Linked DNA regions of Alicycliphilus denitrificans K601. The protein of the gene in region 2 binds, or shares a complex with, the protein of the main gene of each other region. Links are inferred from orthologs where the notes say so. Each region holds a gene or a part of one and is shown on either strand. Other genes may lie near its edges.

Evidence for each region.
Region 1: the proteins of tig (region 2) and rpsG are in contact, whole or in part, in a crystal structure (PDB 3GTY), measured with the Thermotoga maritima proteins. The link is inferred for Alicycliphilus denitrificans K601 from one-to-one orthologs. Residues at the interface, in WP_004081061.1 of Thermotoga maritima: Glu122, Val124, Val129, Leu130, Tyr133, Glu188, Gly259, Ile262, Tyr263, Glu266, Ser270, Glu273, Gln274, Glu277, Arg308, Gln311, Ile312, Ser315, Tyr316, Glu325, Arg329, Arg336, Leu363, Phe366, Trp367, Arg373, Leu377, Arg381, Leu384, Glu387; in WP_004081843.1 of Thermotoga maritima: Lys34, Lys52, Lys55, Glu59, Arg62, Gln63, Glu66, Asn67, Lys69, Val71, Arg95, Ala109, Lys110, Lys111, Gly112, Arg113, Pro114, Glu117, Glu121, Ile124, Ala125, Tyr127, Asn128, Asn129, Thr130, Gly131, Lys135, Asp139, Arg142, Met143.

What each region holds. Positions count from the first base shown.
Region 1 is NC_015422.1:377,757-382,853, forward strand. What follows is about bases 1-2,809. They hold rpsG (30S ribosomal protein S7), read left to right. Parts: upstream 1-1,072; coding sequence 1,073-1,546; downstream 1,547-2,809. Other genes in these bases: ALIDE2_RS01730 (D-alanyl-D-alanine carboxypeptidase family protein), read left to right, coding at 1-430; rpsL (30S ribosomal protein S12), read left to right, coding at 532-909; fusA (elongation factor G), read left to right, coding at 1,633-2,809. In the rest of the region: more of fusA, read left to right, coding at 2,810-3,741; tuf (elongation factor Tu), read left to right, coding at 3,975-5,097.
Region 2 is NC_015422.1:1,543,622-1,551,118, forward strand. Bases 2,544-5,457 are described here. They hold tig (trigger factor), read left to right. Parts: upstream 2,544-3,302; coding sequence 3,303-4,613; downstream 4,614-5,457. Other genes in these bases: ALIDE2_RS07300 (efflux RND transporter permease subunit), read left to right, coding at 2,544-3,078; clpP (ATP-dependent Clp endopeptidase proteolytic subunit ClpP), read left to right, coding at 4,738-5,346; clpX (ATP-dependent Clp protease ATP-binding subunit ClpX), read left to right, coding at 5,446-5,457. In the rest of the region: more of ALIDE2_RS07300, read left to right, coding at 1-2,543; more of clpX, read left to right, coding at 5,458-6,711; lon (endopeptidase La), read left to right, coding at 6,850-7,497. UniProt on the Bacillus subtilis protein: Involved in protein export. Acts as a chaperone by maintaining the newly synthesized protein in an open conformation. Functions as a peptidyl-prolyl cis-trans isomerase.

The DNA.
Region 1 (5,097 bases), 1.2 Mb from region 2 along the record:
CCCGAACGTGGGGCAGCGCCGCCTGCTGTCCATCGTGCTCGGCGCCGCCAGCGAGAATTCCCGCGCCAACGAAAGCCAGAAGCTGCTGAACTGGGGCTACACGGCGTTCGACGCCGTCAAGCTGTTCGACGCCGGCCAGGCCGCCGACACGCCGGCCGTCTGGAAGGGCACGCAGAGCACGCTCAAGATCGGCCGCCCCGACGCCATCGTGGTCACTGTGCCCTCGGGCAGCGCCGGCAAGCTGAGTACCGAGATCGTGCGCAAGGACCCGCTGATCGCGCCCTTCACCAAGGGCCAGCCCATCGGCGCGCTGAAGGTGAGGCTCGGCGGCGAACAGGTGGCCGAGGTGCCTCTGGTGGCTCTGGAGGACGTGGGGCAGGCCGGTATCTTCGGCCGCGCCTGGGACGCCATCCGCCTGTGGATCAAGTAGGCGATTGCCTGCGAGGCTTCAAGCTGGTACATTAGAAAGCTTTTCGGAATTTCCGAAGGGATTCACGTTTTCGCTTTTCATTCACGTTTAGGGACGTATTAATGCCAACCATCAACCAACTCGTGCGTCAGGGCCGCACGGTCGAAGTTGTCAAATCCAAAAGCCCTGCCATGGAAAACTGCCCCCAGCGCCGTGGCGTGTGCACCCGCGTGTACACCACGACGCCCAAGAAGCCGAACTCCGCGCTGCGCAAGGTCGCTAAGGTGCGCCTGACCAACGGCTTCGAGGTGATCTCCTACATCGGCGGCGAAGGCCACAACCTGCAGGAGCACAGCGTGGTGCTCGTGCGCGGCGGCCGTGTGAAGGACTTGCCTGGCGTGCGTTACCACATCGTGCGCGGCTCCCTTGATCTGCAAGGCGTCAAGGATCGCAAGCAGGCCCGTTCCAAGTACGGTGCCAAGCGTCCGAAGAAGGCCTGACCGGTTTTCCGCAAGACATTTCGGTGTTTGCCGGCCTGGCAGGCTGCGCAAACGTAGTGACCCCAAGCGCGCATGGTGTGCGTGGGTCGAGTAAGTGGGAGTCCCAGATTGGCTCTCGCGGTGTTTGAAAAGACGCCAACTGAAGCAAAGATAGAGGTGAGAAATGCCACGTCGTCGCGAAGTCCCCAAACGTGAAATCCTGCCGGATCCCAAGTTCGGCAACGTAGAGCTGTCCAAATTCATGAACGTGATCATGGAAGGCGGCAAGAAGGCAGTTGCAGAGCGCATCATCTATGGTGCCCTGGAGCTGATCGAGAAGAAGCAACCCGAGAAGGATGCCCTGGAGGTGTTCGTCACGGCCATCAACAACGTCAAGCCCATGGTGGAAGTCAAGTCCCGCCGCGTGGGTGGTGCCAACTACCAGGTGCCCGTGGAAGTGCGCCCCGTGCGCCGCCTGGCCCTGTCGATGCGCTGGATCAAGGAAGCCGCGCGCAAGCGCAGCGAGAAGTCCATGGCCCAGCGCCTGGCCAACGAGCTGATGGAAGCCACCGAAGGCCGTGGCGGCGCCATGAAGCGCCGTGACGAGGTGCACCGCATGGCGGAAGCCAATAAGGCCTTCAGCCACTTCCGCTTCTAAGCCTCAGCGTATCCCCATCGCACTGGCTGGGAGCCCGATTCGCCCTGTTTGGCGGACGGGCTCTTGGCCGTTAACGAAAGACCATCATGGCACGCAAAACCCCCCTTGAGCGCTACCGCAACATCGGTATCTCGGCGCACATCGACGCAGGCAAGACCACGACGTCCGAGCGCATCCTGTTCTACACCGGCGTGACCCACAAGCTGGGCGAGGTGCACGACGGCGCCGCCACCACCGACTGGATGGAGCAGGAGCAGGAGCGCGGCATCACCATCACCTCCTCGGCAGTGACCTGCTTCTGGAAGGGCATGGACCTGTCGCGCCCCGAGCACCGCATCAACATCATCGACACCCCCGGCCACGTGGACTTCACCATCGAGGTGGAGCGTTCCATGCGCGTGCTCGACGGCGCCGTGATGGTGTACTGCGCCGTGGGTGGCGTACAGCCCCAGTCCGAGACCGTGTGGCGCCAGGCCAACAAGCACAAGGTGCCGCGCCTCGCGTTCGTGAACAAGATGGACCGCACCGGCGCCAATTTCTTCAAGGTCTACGACCAGATGAAGCTGCGCCTGAACGCCAATCCGGTGCCCATCGTGGTGCCGATCGGCGCCGAGGACAGCTTCCAGGGCGTGGTCGATCTGCTCAAGATGAAGGCCATCATCTGGGACGAAGCCTCGCAGGGCATGAAGTTCGAGTACGGCGAAATCCCCGCCGAGCTCGTGGACACCTGCAAGAAGTGGCGCGAGAACATGGTCGAGGCCGCGGCCGAGGCCAGCGAAGAGCTGATGAACAAGTACCTGGAGGAGGGCGACCTCTCCGAGGCCGAGATCATCGCCGGCCTGCGCCAGCGCACCATCGCCACCGAGATCCAGCCCATGCTGTGCGGCTCGGCCTTCAAGAACAAGGGCGTGCAGCGCATGCTCGACGCCGTGCTCGACCTGCTGCCCTCGCCAGTGGACATCCCCGACGTGGCGGGGACCGACCCGGACGACCATGAGAAGCACCTGACGCGCAAGGCCGACGACAACGAGAAGTTCTCGGCCCTGGCGTTCAAGCTCATGACCGACCCCTTCGTCGGCCAGCTGACCTTCGTGCGCGTGTATTCGGGCGTGCTCAACAAGGGCGACACCGTCTACAACGCCGTCAAGGGCAAGAAGGAGCGTATCGGCCGTATCGTGCAGATGCACGCCAACGAGCGCCAGGAAATCGAAGAGATCCGCGCCGGTGACATCGCCGCCTGCGTGGGCCTCAAGGAAGTGACCACCGGCGACACGCTGTGCGACCTGGACGCGCCCATCATGCTCGAGAAGATGGTCTTCCCCGAGCCCGTGATCGCCCAGGCCGTGGAGCCCAAGTCCAAGGCCGACCAGGAAAAGATGGGTATCGCCCTCTCGCGCCTGGCCTCCGAGGATCCGTCGTTCCGCGTGCGTTCCGACGAGGAATCGGGCCAGACCATCATCGCCGGCATGGGCGAGCTGCACCTGGAAATCATCGTCGACCGCATGAAGCGCGAATTCGGCGTGGAAGCCAACGTCGGCAAGCCCCAGGTGGCCTACCGCGAAACCATCCGCAACACCGTCAAGGACGTGGATGGCAAGTTCGTGCGCCAGTCCGGCGGCAAGGGCCAGTACGGCCATGTGGTGTTCCGCCTGGAGCCCAACGAGCCGGGCAAGGGCTTCGAGTTCCTGGACGAGATCAAGGGTGGCGTGGTGCCGCGCGAGTACATCCCCGCCGTGCAAAAGGGTGTGGAAGAAGCGCTGACCAGCGGCGTGCTGGCCGGCTACCCGGTGGTGGACGTGAAGGTCGCGCTGACCTTCGGTTCGTACCACGACGTGGACTCGTCGGAACAGGCGTTCAAGATGGCCGCCATCTTCGGCTTCAAGGAAGCCGCCAAGAAGGCCAACCCCGTCATCCTGGAGCCCATGATGGCCGTGGAAGTCGAGACGCCCGAAGACTACGCCGGTACCGTGATGGGCGACCTGTCGTCCCGCCGCGGCATGGTGCAGGGCATGGACGACATGGTTGGCGGCGGCAAGGCCATCAAGGCCGAGGTGCCGCTGTCCGAGATGTTCGGCTACGCCACGCAGCTGCGCTCGATGACGCAGGGCCGCGCCACGTACACGATGGAGTTCAAGCACTACGCCGAGGCTCCGCGCAACGTGGCCGAAGCCATCATCGCCGCACGCGCGAAGTAATGTCTAGCGTGCCGGACCAAAACGCGCGCAGCGTGTTTTGCTCGGGCACCTCTGACTATAAAGAGAAATTGGCTGCCAACGCTTGATCTTCAAACGCTGACAGCTATTCAATAAATAGCAAGTTTCTTGCAATCTGCGATCCGGTGCCGTCCTGTCGCCCTGTGCGGGACGAGCCAGCAACCGGATGCAGACGTTAAACCGCTACACAGGCATTGCTCTTTGGAGAAATTGAAATGGCAAAAGGTAAATTCGAACGGACCAAGCCCCACGTGAACGTGGGCACGATCGGTCACGTGGACCATGGCAAGACGACGCTGACGGCGGCGATTGCGACGGTGCTGGCCAAGAAGTTCGGCGGCGAAGCCAAGGGCTACGACCAGATCGACAACGCGCCCGAAGAAAAGGCCCGCGGCATCACCATCAACACCTCGCACGTGGAATACGAAACGGCCAACCGCCACTACGCCCACGTGGACTGCCCCGGCCACGCCGACTACGTCAAGAACATGATCACGGGCGCCGCCCAGATGGACGGCGCCATCCTGGTGTGCTCGGCCGCCGACGGCCCGATGCCCCAGACGCGTGAACACATCCTGCTGGCGCGCCAGGTGGGCGTGCCCTACATCATCGTGTTCCTGAACAAGTGCGACATGGTGGACGACGAAGAACTGCTCGAACTCGTCGAAATGGAAGTGCGCGAACTGCTGGACAAATACGAATTCCCCGGCGACGACACCCCCATCATCCGCGGCTCGGCCAAGCTGGCCCTCGAAGGCGACCAATCGGACAAGGGCGAACCCGCCATCCTCAAGCTCGCCGAAGCCCTTGACACCTACATCCCCACGCCCGAGCGCGCGGTGGACGGCACCTTCCTCATGCCCGTGGAAGACGTGTTCTCCATCTCCGGCCGCGGCACCGTGGTGACCGGCCGCGTCGAGCGCGGCATCATCAAGGTCGGCGAAGAAATCGAAATCGTCGGCATCCGCGAAACGCAAAAGACCACCGTCACCGGCGTGGAAATGTTCCGCAAGCTGCTGGACCAGGGCCAGGCTGGCGACAACGTGGGCCTGCTGCTGCGCGGCACCAAGCGCGAAGATGTCGAGCGCGGCCAGGTACTGTGCAAGCCCGGCTCCATCAAGCCGCACACGCACTTCACCGCCGAAGTGTACGTGCTGAGCAAGGACGAAGGCGGCCGCCACACGCCCTTCTTCAACAACTACCGTCCGCAGTTCTACTTCCGCACGACCGACGTGACGGGCTCCATCGAACTGCCGGCCGACAAGGAAATGGTCATGCCCGGCGACAACGTGTCGATCACCGTCAAGCTGATCGCGCCGATCGCCATGGAAGAAGGCC
Region 2 (7,497 bases):
TGGGCGCTGAACCACGCGGCCCTGACGCGCTACCTGATGGTGGTGCTGATGGTGCTGGGCGTGGCAGCCTACTTCCAGCTGGGGCAGGACGAGGATCCGCCCTTCACCTTCCGCGCGATGGTGGTGCGCACTTACTGGCCCGGCGCTACGGCGCAGCAGGTGGCCGAGCAGGTGACCGACAAGCTCGAACGCACACTGCAGGAGGTGCCCTACGCCGACAAGATCCGCAGCTACAGCAAGCCGGGCGAGTCGCAGATCATCTTCGAGATCAAGGACTCGTCGCGGCCCGCCGAGGTGGCCAACGTCTGGTACCAGGTGCGCAAGAAGATCGGCGACATGCGCTACCAGCTGCCGGGCAACATCCAGGGGCCCTTCTTCAACGACGAGTTCGGCGACGTGTTCGGCGTGATCTACGCGCTGCAGGGCGAGGGCTTCAGCTATGCCGAGCTCAAGGACTTCGCCGACGACGTGCGCCAGCAACTGCTGCGCGTGAAGGACGTGGCCAAGGTCGAGCAGTTCGGCGTGCAGGACGAGAAGGTCTGGATCGAGGTCTCGCACAAGCGCCTGGCCCAGCTGGGCCTGGACTTCAACGCGGTGCTGCAGCAGCTGGGCGCGCAGAACGCGGTGGAGAGCGCGGGCGTGATCCAGTCGCCGCAGGACATGGTGCAGGTGCGCGTGGGCGGGCAGTTCACCAGCGTGGAGCAGCTGCGCGCCATGCCGATACGCGGCGCCTCGGGGGCGCAGCTGCGCCTGTCCGACATCGCCGAGGTGCGCCGCGGCTACGTGGAGCCGCCGTCGGTCAAGGTGCGCTTCCAGGGCCGCGAGGCCATTGGCCTTGGCATCTCCATGGCCAAGGGCGGGGACATCATCGCCCTGGGCAAGGCGCTGCGCGCGGCGGCGGCCGGCATTCAGGCGCGCCTGCCCGCGGGCGTGCAGCTGCACCAGGTGCAGGACCAGCCGGCGTCCGTGGCCGCCTCGGTGAACGAGTTCGTCAAGGTGCTCATCGAGGCCGTGGTCATCGTGCTGGGCGTGAGCTTCGTCTCGCTTGGGCTGCACAAGGGCGGGCGCTTTGGCTGGCACATCGACTACCGGCCCGGCCTGGTGGTGGCCATCACTATCCCGCTGGTGCTGGCCGTCACCTTCCTGGCCATGCATTACCTGGGCATAGGGCTGCACAAGGTGTCGCTGGGCTCGCTCATCATCGCCCTGGGGCTGCTGGTGGACGACGCCATCATTGCCGTGGAGATGATGGTGCGCAAGATGGAGGAGGGCTACGACAAGGTGCGCGCCGCCACCTTCGCCTACGACGTGACGGCCAAGCCCATGCTGACGGGCACGCTGATCACGGCGGCGGGCTTCCTGCCCATCGGCATCGCCAAGTCGGTCACGGGCGAGTACACCTTCGCCATCTTCGCCGTGACGGTGATCGCGCTGGTGCTGTCCTGGATCGTCTCGGTCTACTTCGTGCCCTACCTGGGCACGCTGCTGCTCAAGGTCAAGCCCCACGATCCCGACGCGCCGCCGCACGAGCTGTTCGACACGCCGTTCTACAACCGTTTCCGCGCCACCGTGAACTGGTGCGTGCAGCACCGCTGGATCACCATAGGCGCCACCGTCGCCATTTTCGCGCTGGGCATCGCGGGCATGGGGCGCGTGCAGCAGCAGTTCTTCCCGGATTCGAGCCGGCCCGAGATCATGGTGGACCTCTGGTTCCCCGAGGGCACCGCCTTCGCCGCCAACGAGGCCGTCACCAAACGCCTGGAGCGGCGCCTGATGGAGCAGGACGGCGTGGAAAGCGTGGCCGCCTGGGTGGGCTCGGGCACGCCGCGCTTCTACCTGCCGCTCGACCAGGTGTTCCCGCAGAGCAACGTGTCGCAGTTCATCGTGCTGGCCAAGAGCCTGCCCGAGCGCGAGGCCCTGCGCCTGAGCCTGCCCAAGCTGCTGGCCGAGGAGGTGCCCGAGGCGCGCGGCCGCGTGAAGCTGCTGCCCAACGGGCCGCCCGTGCCGTACCCCGTGCAGTTCCGCGTGCTGGGCGGCGACCCGGCCACGCTGCGCCTGCGCGCCGACGAGGTCAAGGCCGCGATGCGCGCCAACGCCAATCTGGTCGGCGTGAACGACAACTGGAACGAGTCGGTGAAGGTGGTGCGCCTGGAGGTGGACCAGGACAAGGCGCGCGCGCTGGGCGTGACCAGCCAGTCCATCGCCCAGGCCTCGCGCATCATGTTCACGGGCACCACCGTGGGCCAGTATCGCGAGAACGACTTGGCTCTAGACATCGTGCTGCGCCAGTCGCCCGACGAGCGCGAGGCCATTTCCGACATCGCCAACGCCTACCTGCCCACGGCCTCGGGACGCTCGATACCGCTCACGCAGATCGCCAGGCCCGTGTTCACCTGGGAGCCGGGCGTGATGTGGCGCTGGAGCCGCGACTACGCCATCACCGTGCAGGGCGACTTGGTGGAGGGGCTGCAGGGCGCCACCGTCACCGCCCAGCTGCTGCCCGAGCTGCGCGCGCTGGAGGCGCGCTGGCGCGCGGCGGGCGACAACGGCGTGCGCATCGAGGTGGCGGGCGCGGTGGAGGAGAGCAGCAAGGGCTCGGCCTCCATCGTGGCCGGGGTGCCGGTGATGCTGTTCATCGTCTTCACGCTGCTCATGCTGCAGCTGCACAGCTTCAGCCGCTCGGTGCTGGTGTTCCTCACCGGGCCGCTGGGCATCGCGGGCGTGGCGGCGGCGCTGCTGCTACTGAACCGGCCGTTCGGCTTCGTGGCGCTGCTGGGCGTGATTGCGCTCATGGGCATGATCCAGCGCAACTCGGTGATCCTGATCGACCAGATCGAGCTCGACCGCGCGGCAGGCGTGCCCACCTGGAACGCCATCGTGGAGGCGGCGGTGCGGCGCCTGCGCCCCATCGTGCTCACGGCCGCGGCCGCGGTGCTGGCCATGATCCCGCTCTCGCGCAGCGTGTTCTGGGGGCCGATGGCCGTGGCCATCATGGGCGGGCTGGTCGTGGCCACCGTGCTCACGCTGCTGGCGCTGCCCGCCATGTACGCGGCCTGGTTCCGCGTGCGCAGGCAGTAGTCGCGCGCAACAAGGTAAAATCTATGGTTTACCTGATTCACCCGGTCGGCTGGCTACGAGGCCCGTCGGCCGGATGGCAAGAGCAGCGCGGGTGGCGAAATTGGTAGACGCACCAGGTTTAGGTCCTGACGCCAGCAATGGTGTGGGGGTTCGAGTCCCCCCCCGCGCACCACGAGCGAAGACCGAGGCGCAGCCCGGCACACATACCGACACTAGGAACAACCATGGCCGTAACTGTTGAAACCCTTGAAAAGCTCGAGCGCAAGATCACGCTGAGCCTGCCTGTGACCACCATCCAGAGCGAAGTGGACGCACGCTTGAAGCGCCTGGCGCGCACCGTCAAGATGGACGGCTTCCGTCCCGGCAAGGTTCCCATGAGCGTGGTGGCCCAGCGCTACGGCTACTCGGTGCAGTACGAGGTGCTCAACGACAAGGTCGGCGAGGCCTTTGCCCAGGCCGCCAACGAGGCGCAGCTGCGCGTGGCGGGCCAGCCGCGCATCACCGAGAAAGACGGCGCTCCCGAGGGCCAGGTGACCTTCGACGCCGTGTTCGAGGTGTTCCCCGAGGTGAAGATCGGCGACCTGGCCACCGCCGAGGTGGACAAGCTCTCGGCCGAGGTGACCGAGGCCGCCATCGACAAGACCCTGGACATCCTGCGCAAGCAGCGCCGCACCTTCGCCCAGCGCGCCCAGGGCGCTGCCGCCGAGGACGGCGACCGCGTGACCGTGGACTTCGAAGGCAAGATCGACGGCGAGCCCTTCCAGGGCGGCAAGGCCGAGGACTTCCAGTTCCTGGTCGGCGAAGGCCAGATGCTCAAGGAATTCGAGGACGCCGTGCGCGGCATGAAGACGGGCGAGAGCAAGACCTTCCCGCTGGCTTTCCCCGAGGACTACCACGGCAAGGACGTGGCCGGCAAGACGGCCGACTTCCTGGTCACCGTCAAGAAGATCGAGGCCTCCCACCTGCCCGAGGTGAATGAGCAGCTCGCCAAGTCGCTGGGCATCGCCGACGGCACGGTCGAGGGCCTGCGCGCCGACATCAAGAAGAACCTGGAGCGCGAGGTCAAGTTCCGCCTGCAGGCCCGCAACAAGCAGGCTGTGATGGACGCCCTGGTGGCCAAGGCCGAGCTGGACCTGCCCAACGCCAGCGTGCAGGCCGAGATCGCCCGCTTGCTCGAAGGCGCGCGCGCCGAACTCAAGCAGCGCGGCGTCAAGGATGCCGACAAGGCCGAGATCCCCGAGGACGTGTTCCGTCCCCAGGCAGAGCGCCGCGTGCGCCTGGGCCTGGTGATCGCCGAGCTGGTGCGCGCCAACGACCTGCAGGCCAAGCCCGAGCAGCTCAAGGCCCACATCGACGAGCTGGCTGCCAGCTACGAGAAGCCCGAGGACGTGGTGCGCTGGTACTTCAGCGACCGCCAGCGCCTGGCAGAGGTCGAGGCCGTGGTCATCGAGAACAACGTGACCGACTTCGTCCTGGGCAAGGCCAAGGTCAACGAGAAGGCCGTGTCCTTCGACGAGCTGATGGGCCAGGCCTGATACACCCTGGCGGCGCGCCCCGCAGCGGCGCGCCCCGGGCGAGCCTTGCGGGGGCTTGTGCTTTGCTGCACAAGCCCCAATTCATTTTCTGGGTACAGTACCGCCCCTGACTGGAGAAATACACATGAGCGCACTGGAAACGCAGGCCCTGGGCATGATCCCCATGGTCATCGAGCAATCGGGCCGCGGGGAGCGGTCCTACGACATCTATTCGCGTCTGCTCAAGGAGCGCGTGATCTTCCTGGTGGGGGAGGTCAATGACCAGACCGCCAACCTGGTGGTGGCGCAACTGCTGTTCCTGGAGAGCGAGAACCCGGACAAGGACATTTCGTTCTACATCAACTCCCCTGGCGGCAGCGTGACGGCCGGCATGGCCATCTACGACACCATGCAGTTCATCAAGCCCGACGTGTCCACGCTGTGCTGTGGCTTTGCCGCCAGCATGGGCGCCTTCCTGCTGGCCGCCGGCGCCAAGGGCAAGCGCTTCTCGCTGCCCAACTCCAAGATCATGATCCACCAGGTGCTCGGCGGCGCGCGTGGCCAGGCGACCGACATCGAGATCCATGCCCGCGACATCCTGCGCACCAAGGACCAGATGAACCGCATCCTGGCCGAGCGCACCGGCCAGTCGATCGAAAAGGTGAAGGCCGATACCGAGCGCGACTATTTCATGACCGCCGACGAGGCCAGGGACTATGGGCTGGTGGACCAGGTGATCTCCAAGCGTCCCTGACCGTCAGGCTTGCCCGGGCCCGGCGTTTCCCGCAGGGGAAACGCCGTTTTTATTTCGTTATCATCTTGACAACATCCCCTGTCATAAGGCACTGCTTCCATGGCCGATAAAAAAGGCTCCTCCAGCGAAAAAACCCTTTACTGCTCTTTCTGCGGCAAAAGCCAGCACGAGGTAAAGAAGCTGATCGCCGGCCCGTCAGTCTTTATTTGCGACGAGTGCATTGACCTGTGCAACGAGATCATCCGCGACGAACAGCCTACGGGTGAAGCCGCTCGCGAGGGTCGCGGCGATCTGCCCACGCCGGCCGAGATCAAGGCCAACCTCGACAGCTACGTGATCGGCCAGGAAAAGGCCAAGCGTACGCTGGCCGTGGCCGTGTACAACCACTACAAGCGCCTGCGCCACAAGGACAAGGCCGGCAAGGACGACGTGGAGCTGTCCAAGAGCAACATACTGCTCATCGGCCCCACGGGTTCGGGCAAGACGCTGCTGGCGCAGACGCTGGCGCGCCAGCTGGACGTGCCCTTCGTGATGGCCGACGCCACCACGCTGACCGAGGCCGGCTACGTGGGCGAGGACGTGGAGAACATCGTCCAGAAGCTGCTGCAAAGCTGCAACTACGACGTGGAGCGCGCCCAGCGCGGCATCGTCTACATCGACGAGATCGACAAGATCAGCCGCAAGTCCGACAACCCCAGCATCACGCGCGACGTGTCGGGCGAGGGCGTGCAGCAGGCGCTGCTCAAGCTCATCGAGGGCACCATGGCCAGCGTGCCGCCCCAGGGCGGGCGCAAGCACCCGAACCAGGACTTCCTGCAGATCGATACGACTAACATCCTGTTCATCTGCGGCGGCGCGTTCGCGGGCCTGGAGAAGGTGATCGAAAACCGTACCGAGGCGTCGGGCATAGGCTTCGGCGCGGCGGTCAAGAGCAAGAAACAGCGCTCGCTCACCGAGGTGTTCCAGGACATCGAGCCCGAGGACCTCATCAAGTTCGGCCTGATCCCCGAGCTGGTGGGCCGGATGCCCGTGGTGACGGCGCTGGCCGAACTCGGCGAGGACGCCCTGGTGCAGATCCTCACCGAACCCAAGAATGCGCTGGTCAAGCAGTACAGCAAGCTGCTCGCCATGGAGGGCGTGGATCTAGAGATACGCCCTGCGGCGCTCAAGGCCATCGCGCGCAAGGCCATTGCCCGCAAGACCGGTGCCCGCGGGCTGCGCTCCATCCTGGAGCAGGCCCTGATCGGCACCATGTTCGATCTGCCCAATGTGTCCAACGTGGAGAAGGTCGTGGTGGACGAGGCCACCATCGAGGAAAGCAAGGCGCCGCTGCTGCTCTATCGCGAGGCAGCCAAGAAGGCCTGAGGCCGGCCGGGCCGTCGCTTCCACCGCGGCGGCCAGGCAGCCTCGCGCCTGTCGGCACCCCGCGCCTGAGCGGCAGAGCCGCTGGATTGAAAACGTTGTCCATGGCCCCACTTCCATGGACACAACTGAGGATTCCCCATGTCCGGACATACGCCCCTGCCCGCTACCCCCCTTGATCTGCCACTGTTGCCGCTGCGCGACGTGGTGGTGTTCCCCCACATGGTGATCCCCCTTTTCGTGGGACGCCCCAAGAGCATCAAGGCCCTGGAAATGGCCATGGACGCCGACCGCAGCATCATGCTGGTGGCCCAGAAGGCGGCCGCCAAGGACGAGCCCCAGGTGTCGGACATGTTCGAGGTGGGCTGCATCTCCAACATCCTGCAGATGCTCAAGCTCCCCGACGGCACGGTGAAGGTGCTGGTCGAGGGCCAGCAGCGCGCCCAGGTGACCATGGTGCACGATGCGGAAACGCACTTCACGGCCACGGTGACGCCGGTGCAGGAAGAGGCCGAGGACGGCAAGTCGAGCGAGATCGAGGCGCTGCGCCGCGCCGTGATGCAGCAGTTCGACCAGTACGTGAAGCTCAACAAGAAGATCCCGCCGGAGATCCTGACCTCGATCGCGAGCATCGACGACCCGGGCCGCCTGGCAGACACCATCGCCGCCCACCTGCCGCTCAAGCTGGAGAACAAGCAGCGCGTGCTCGATCTGGCGGACATCAAGCTGCGGCTGGAAGACCTCTTCGAGCAGCTCGACCGCGAGGTGGACATCCTCAACGTAGACAAG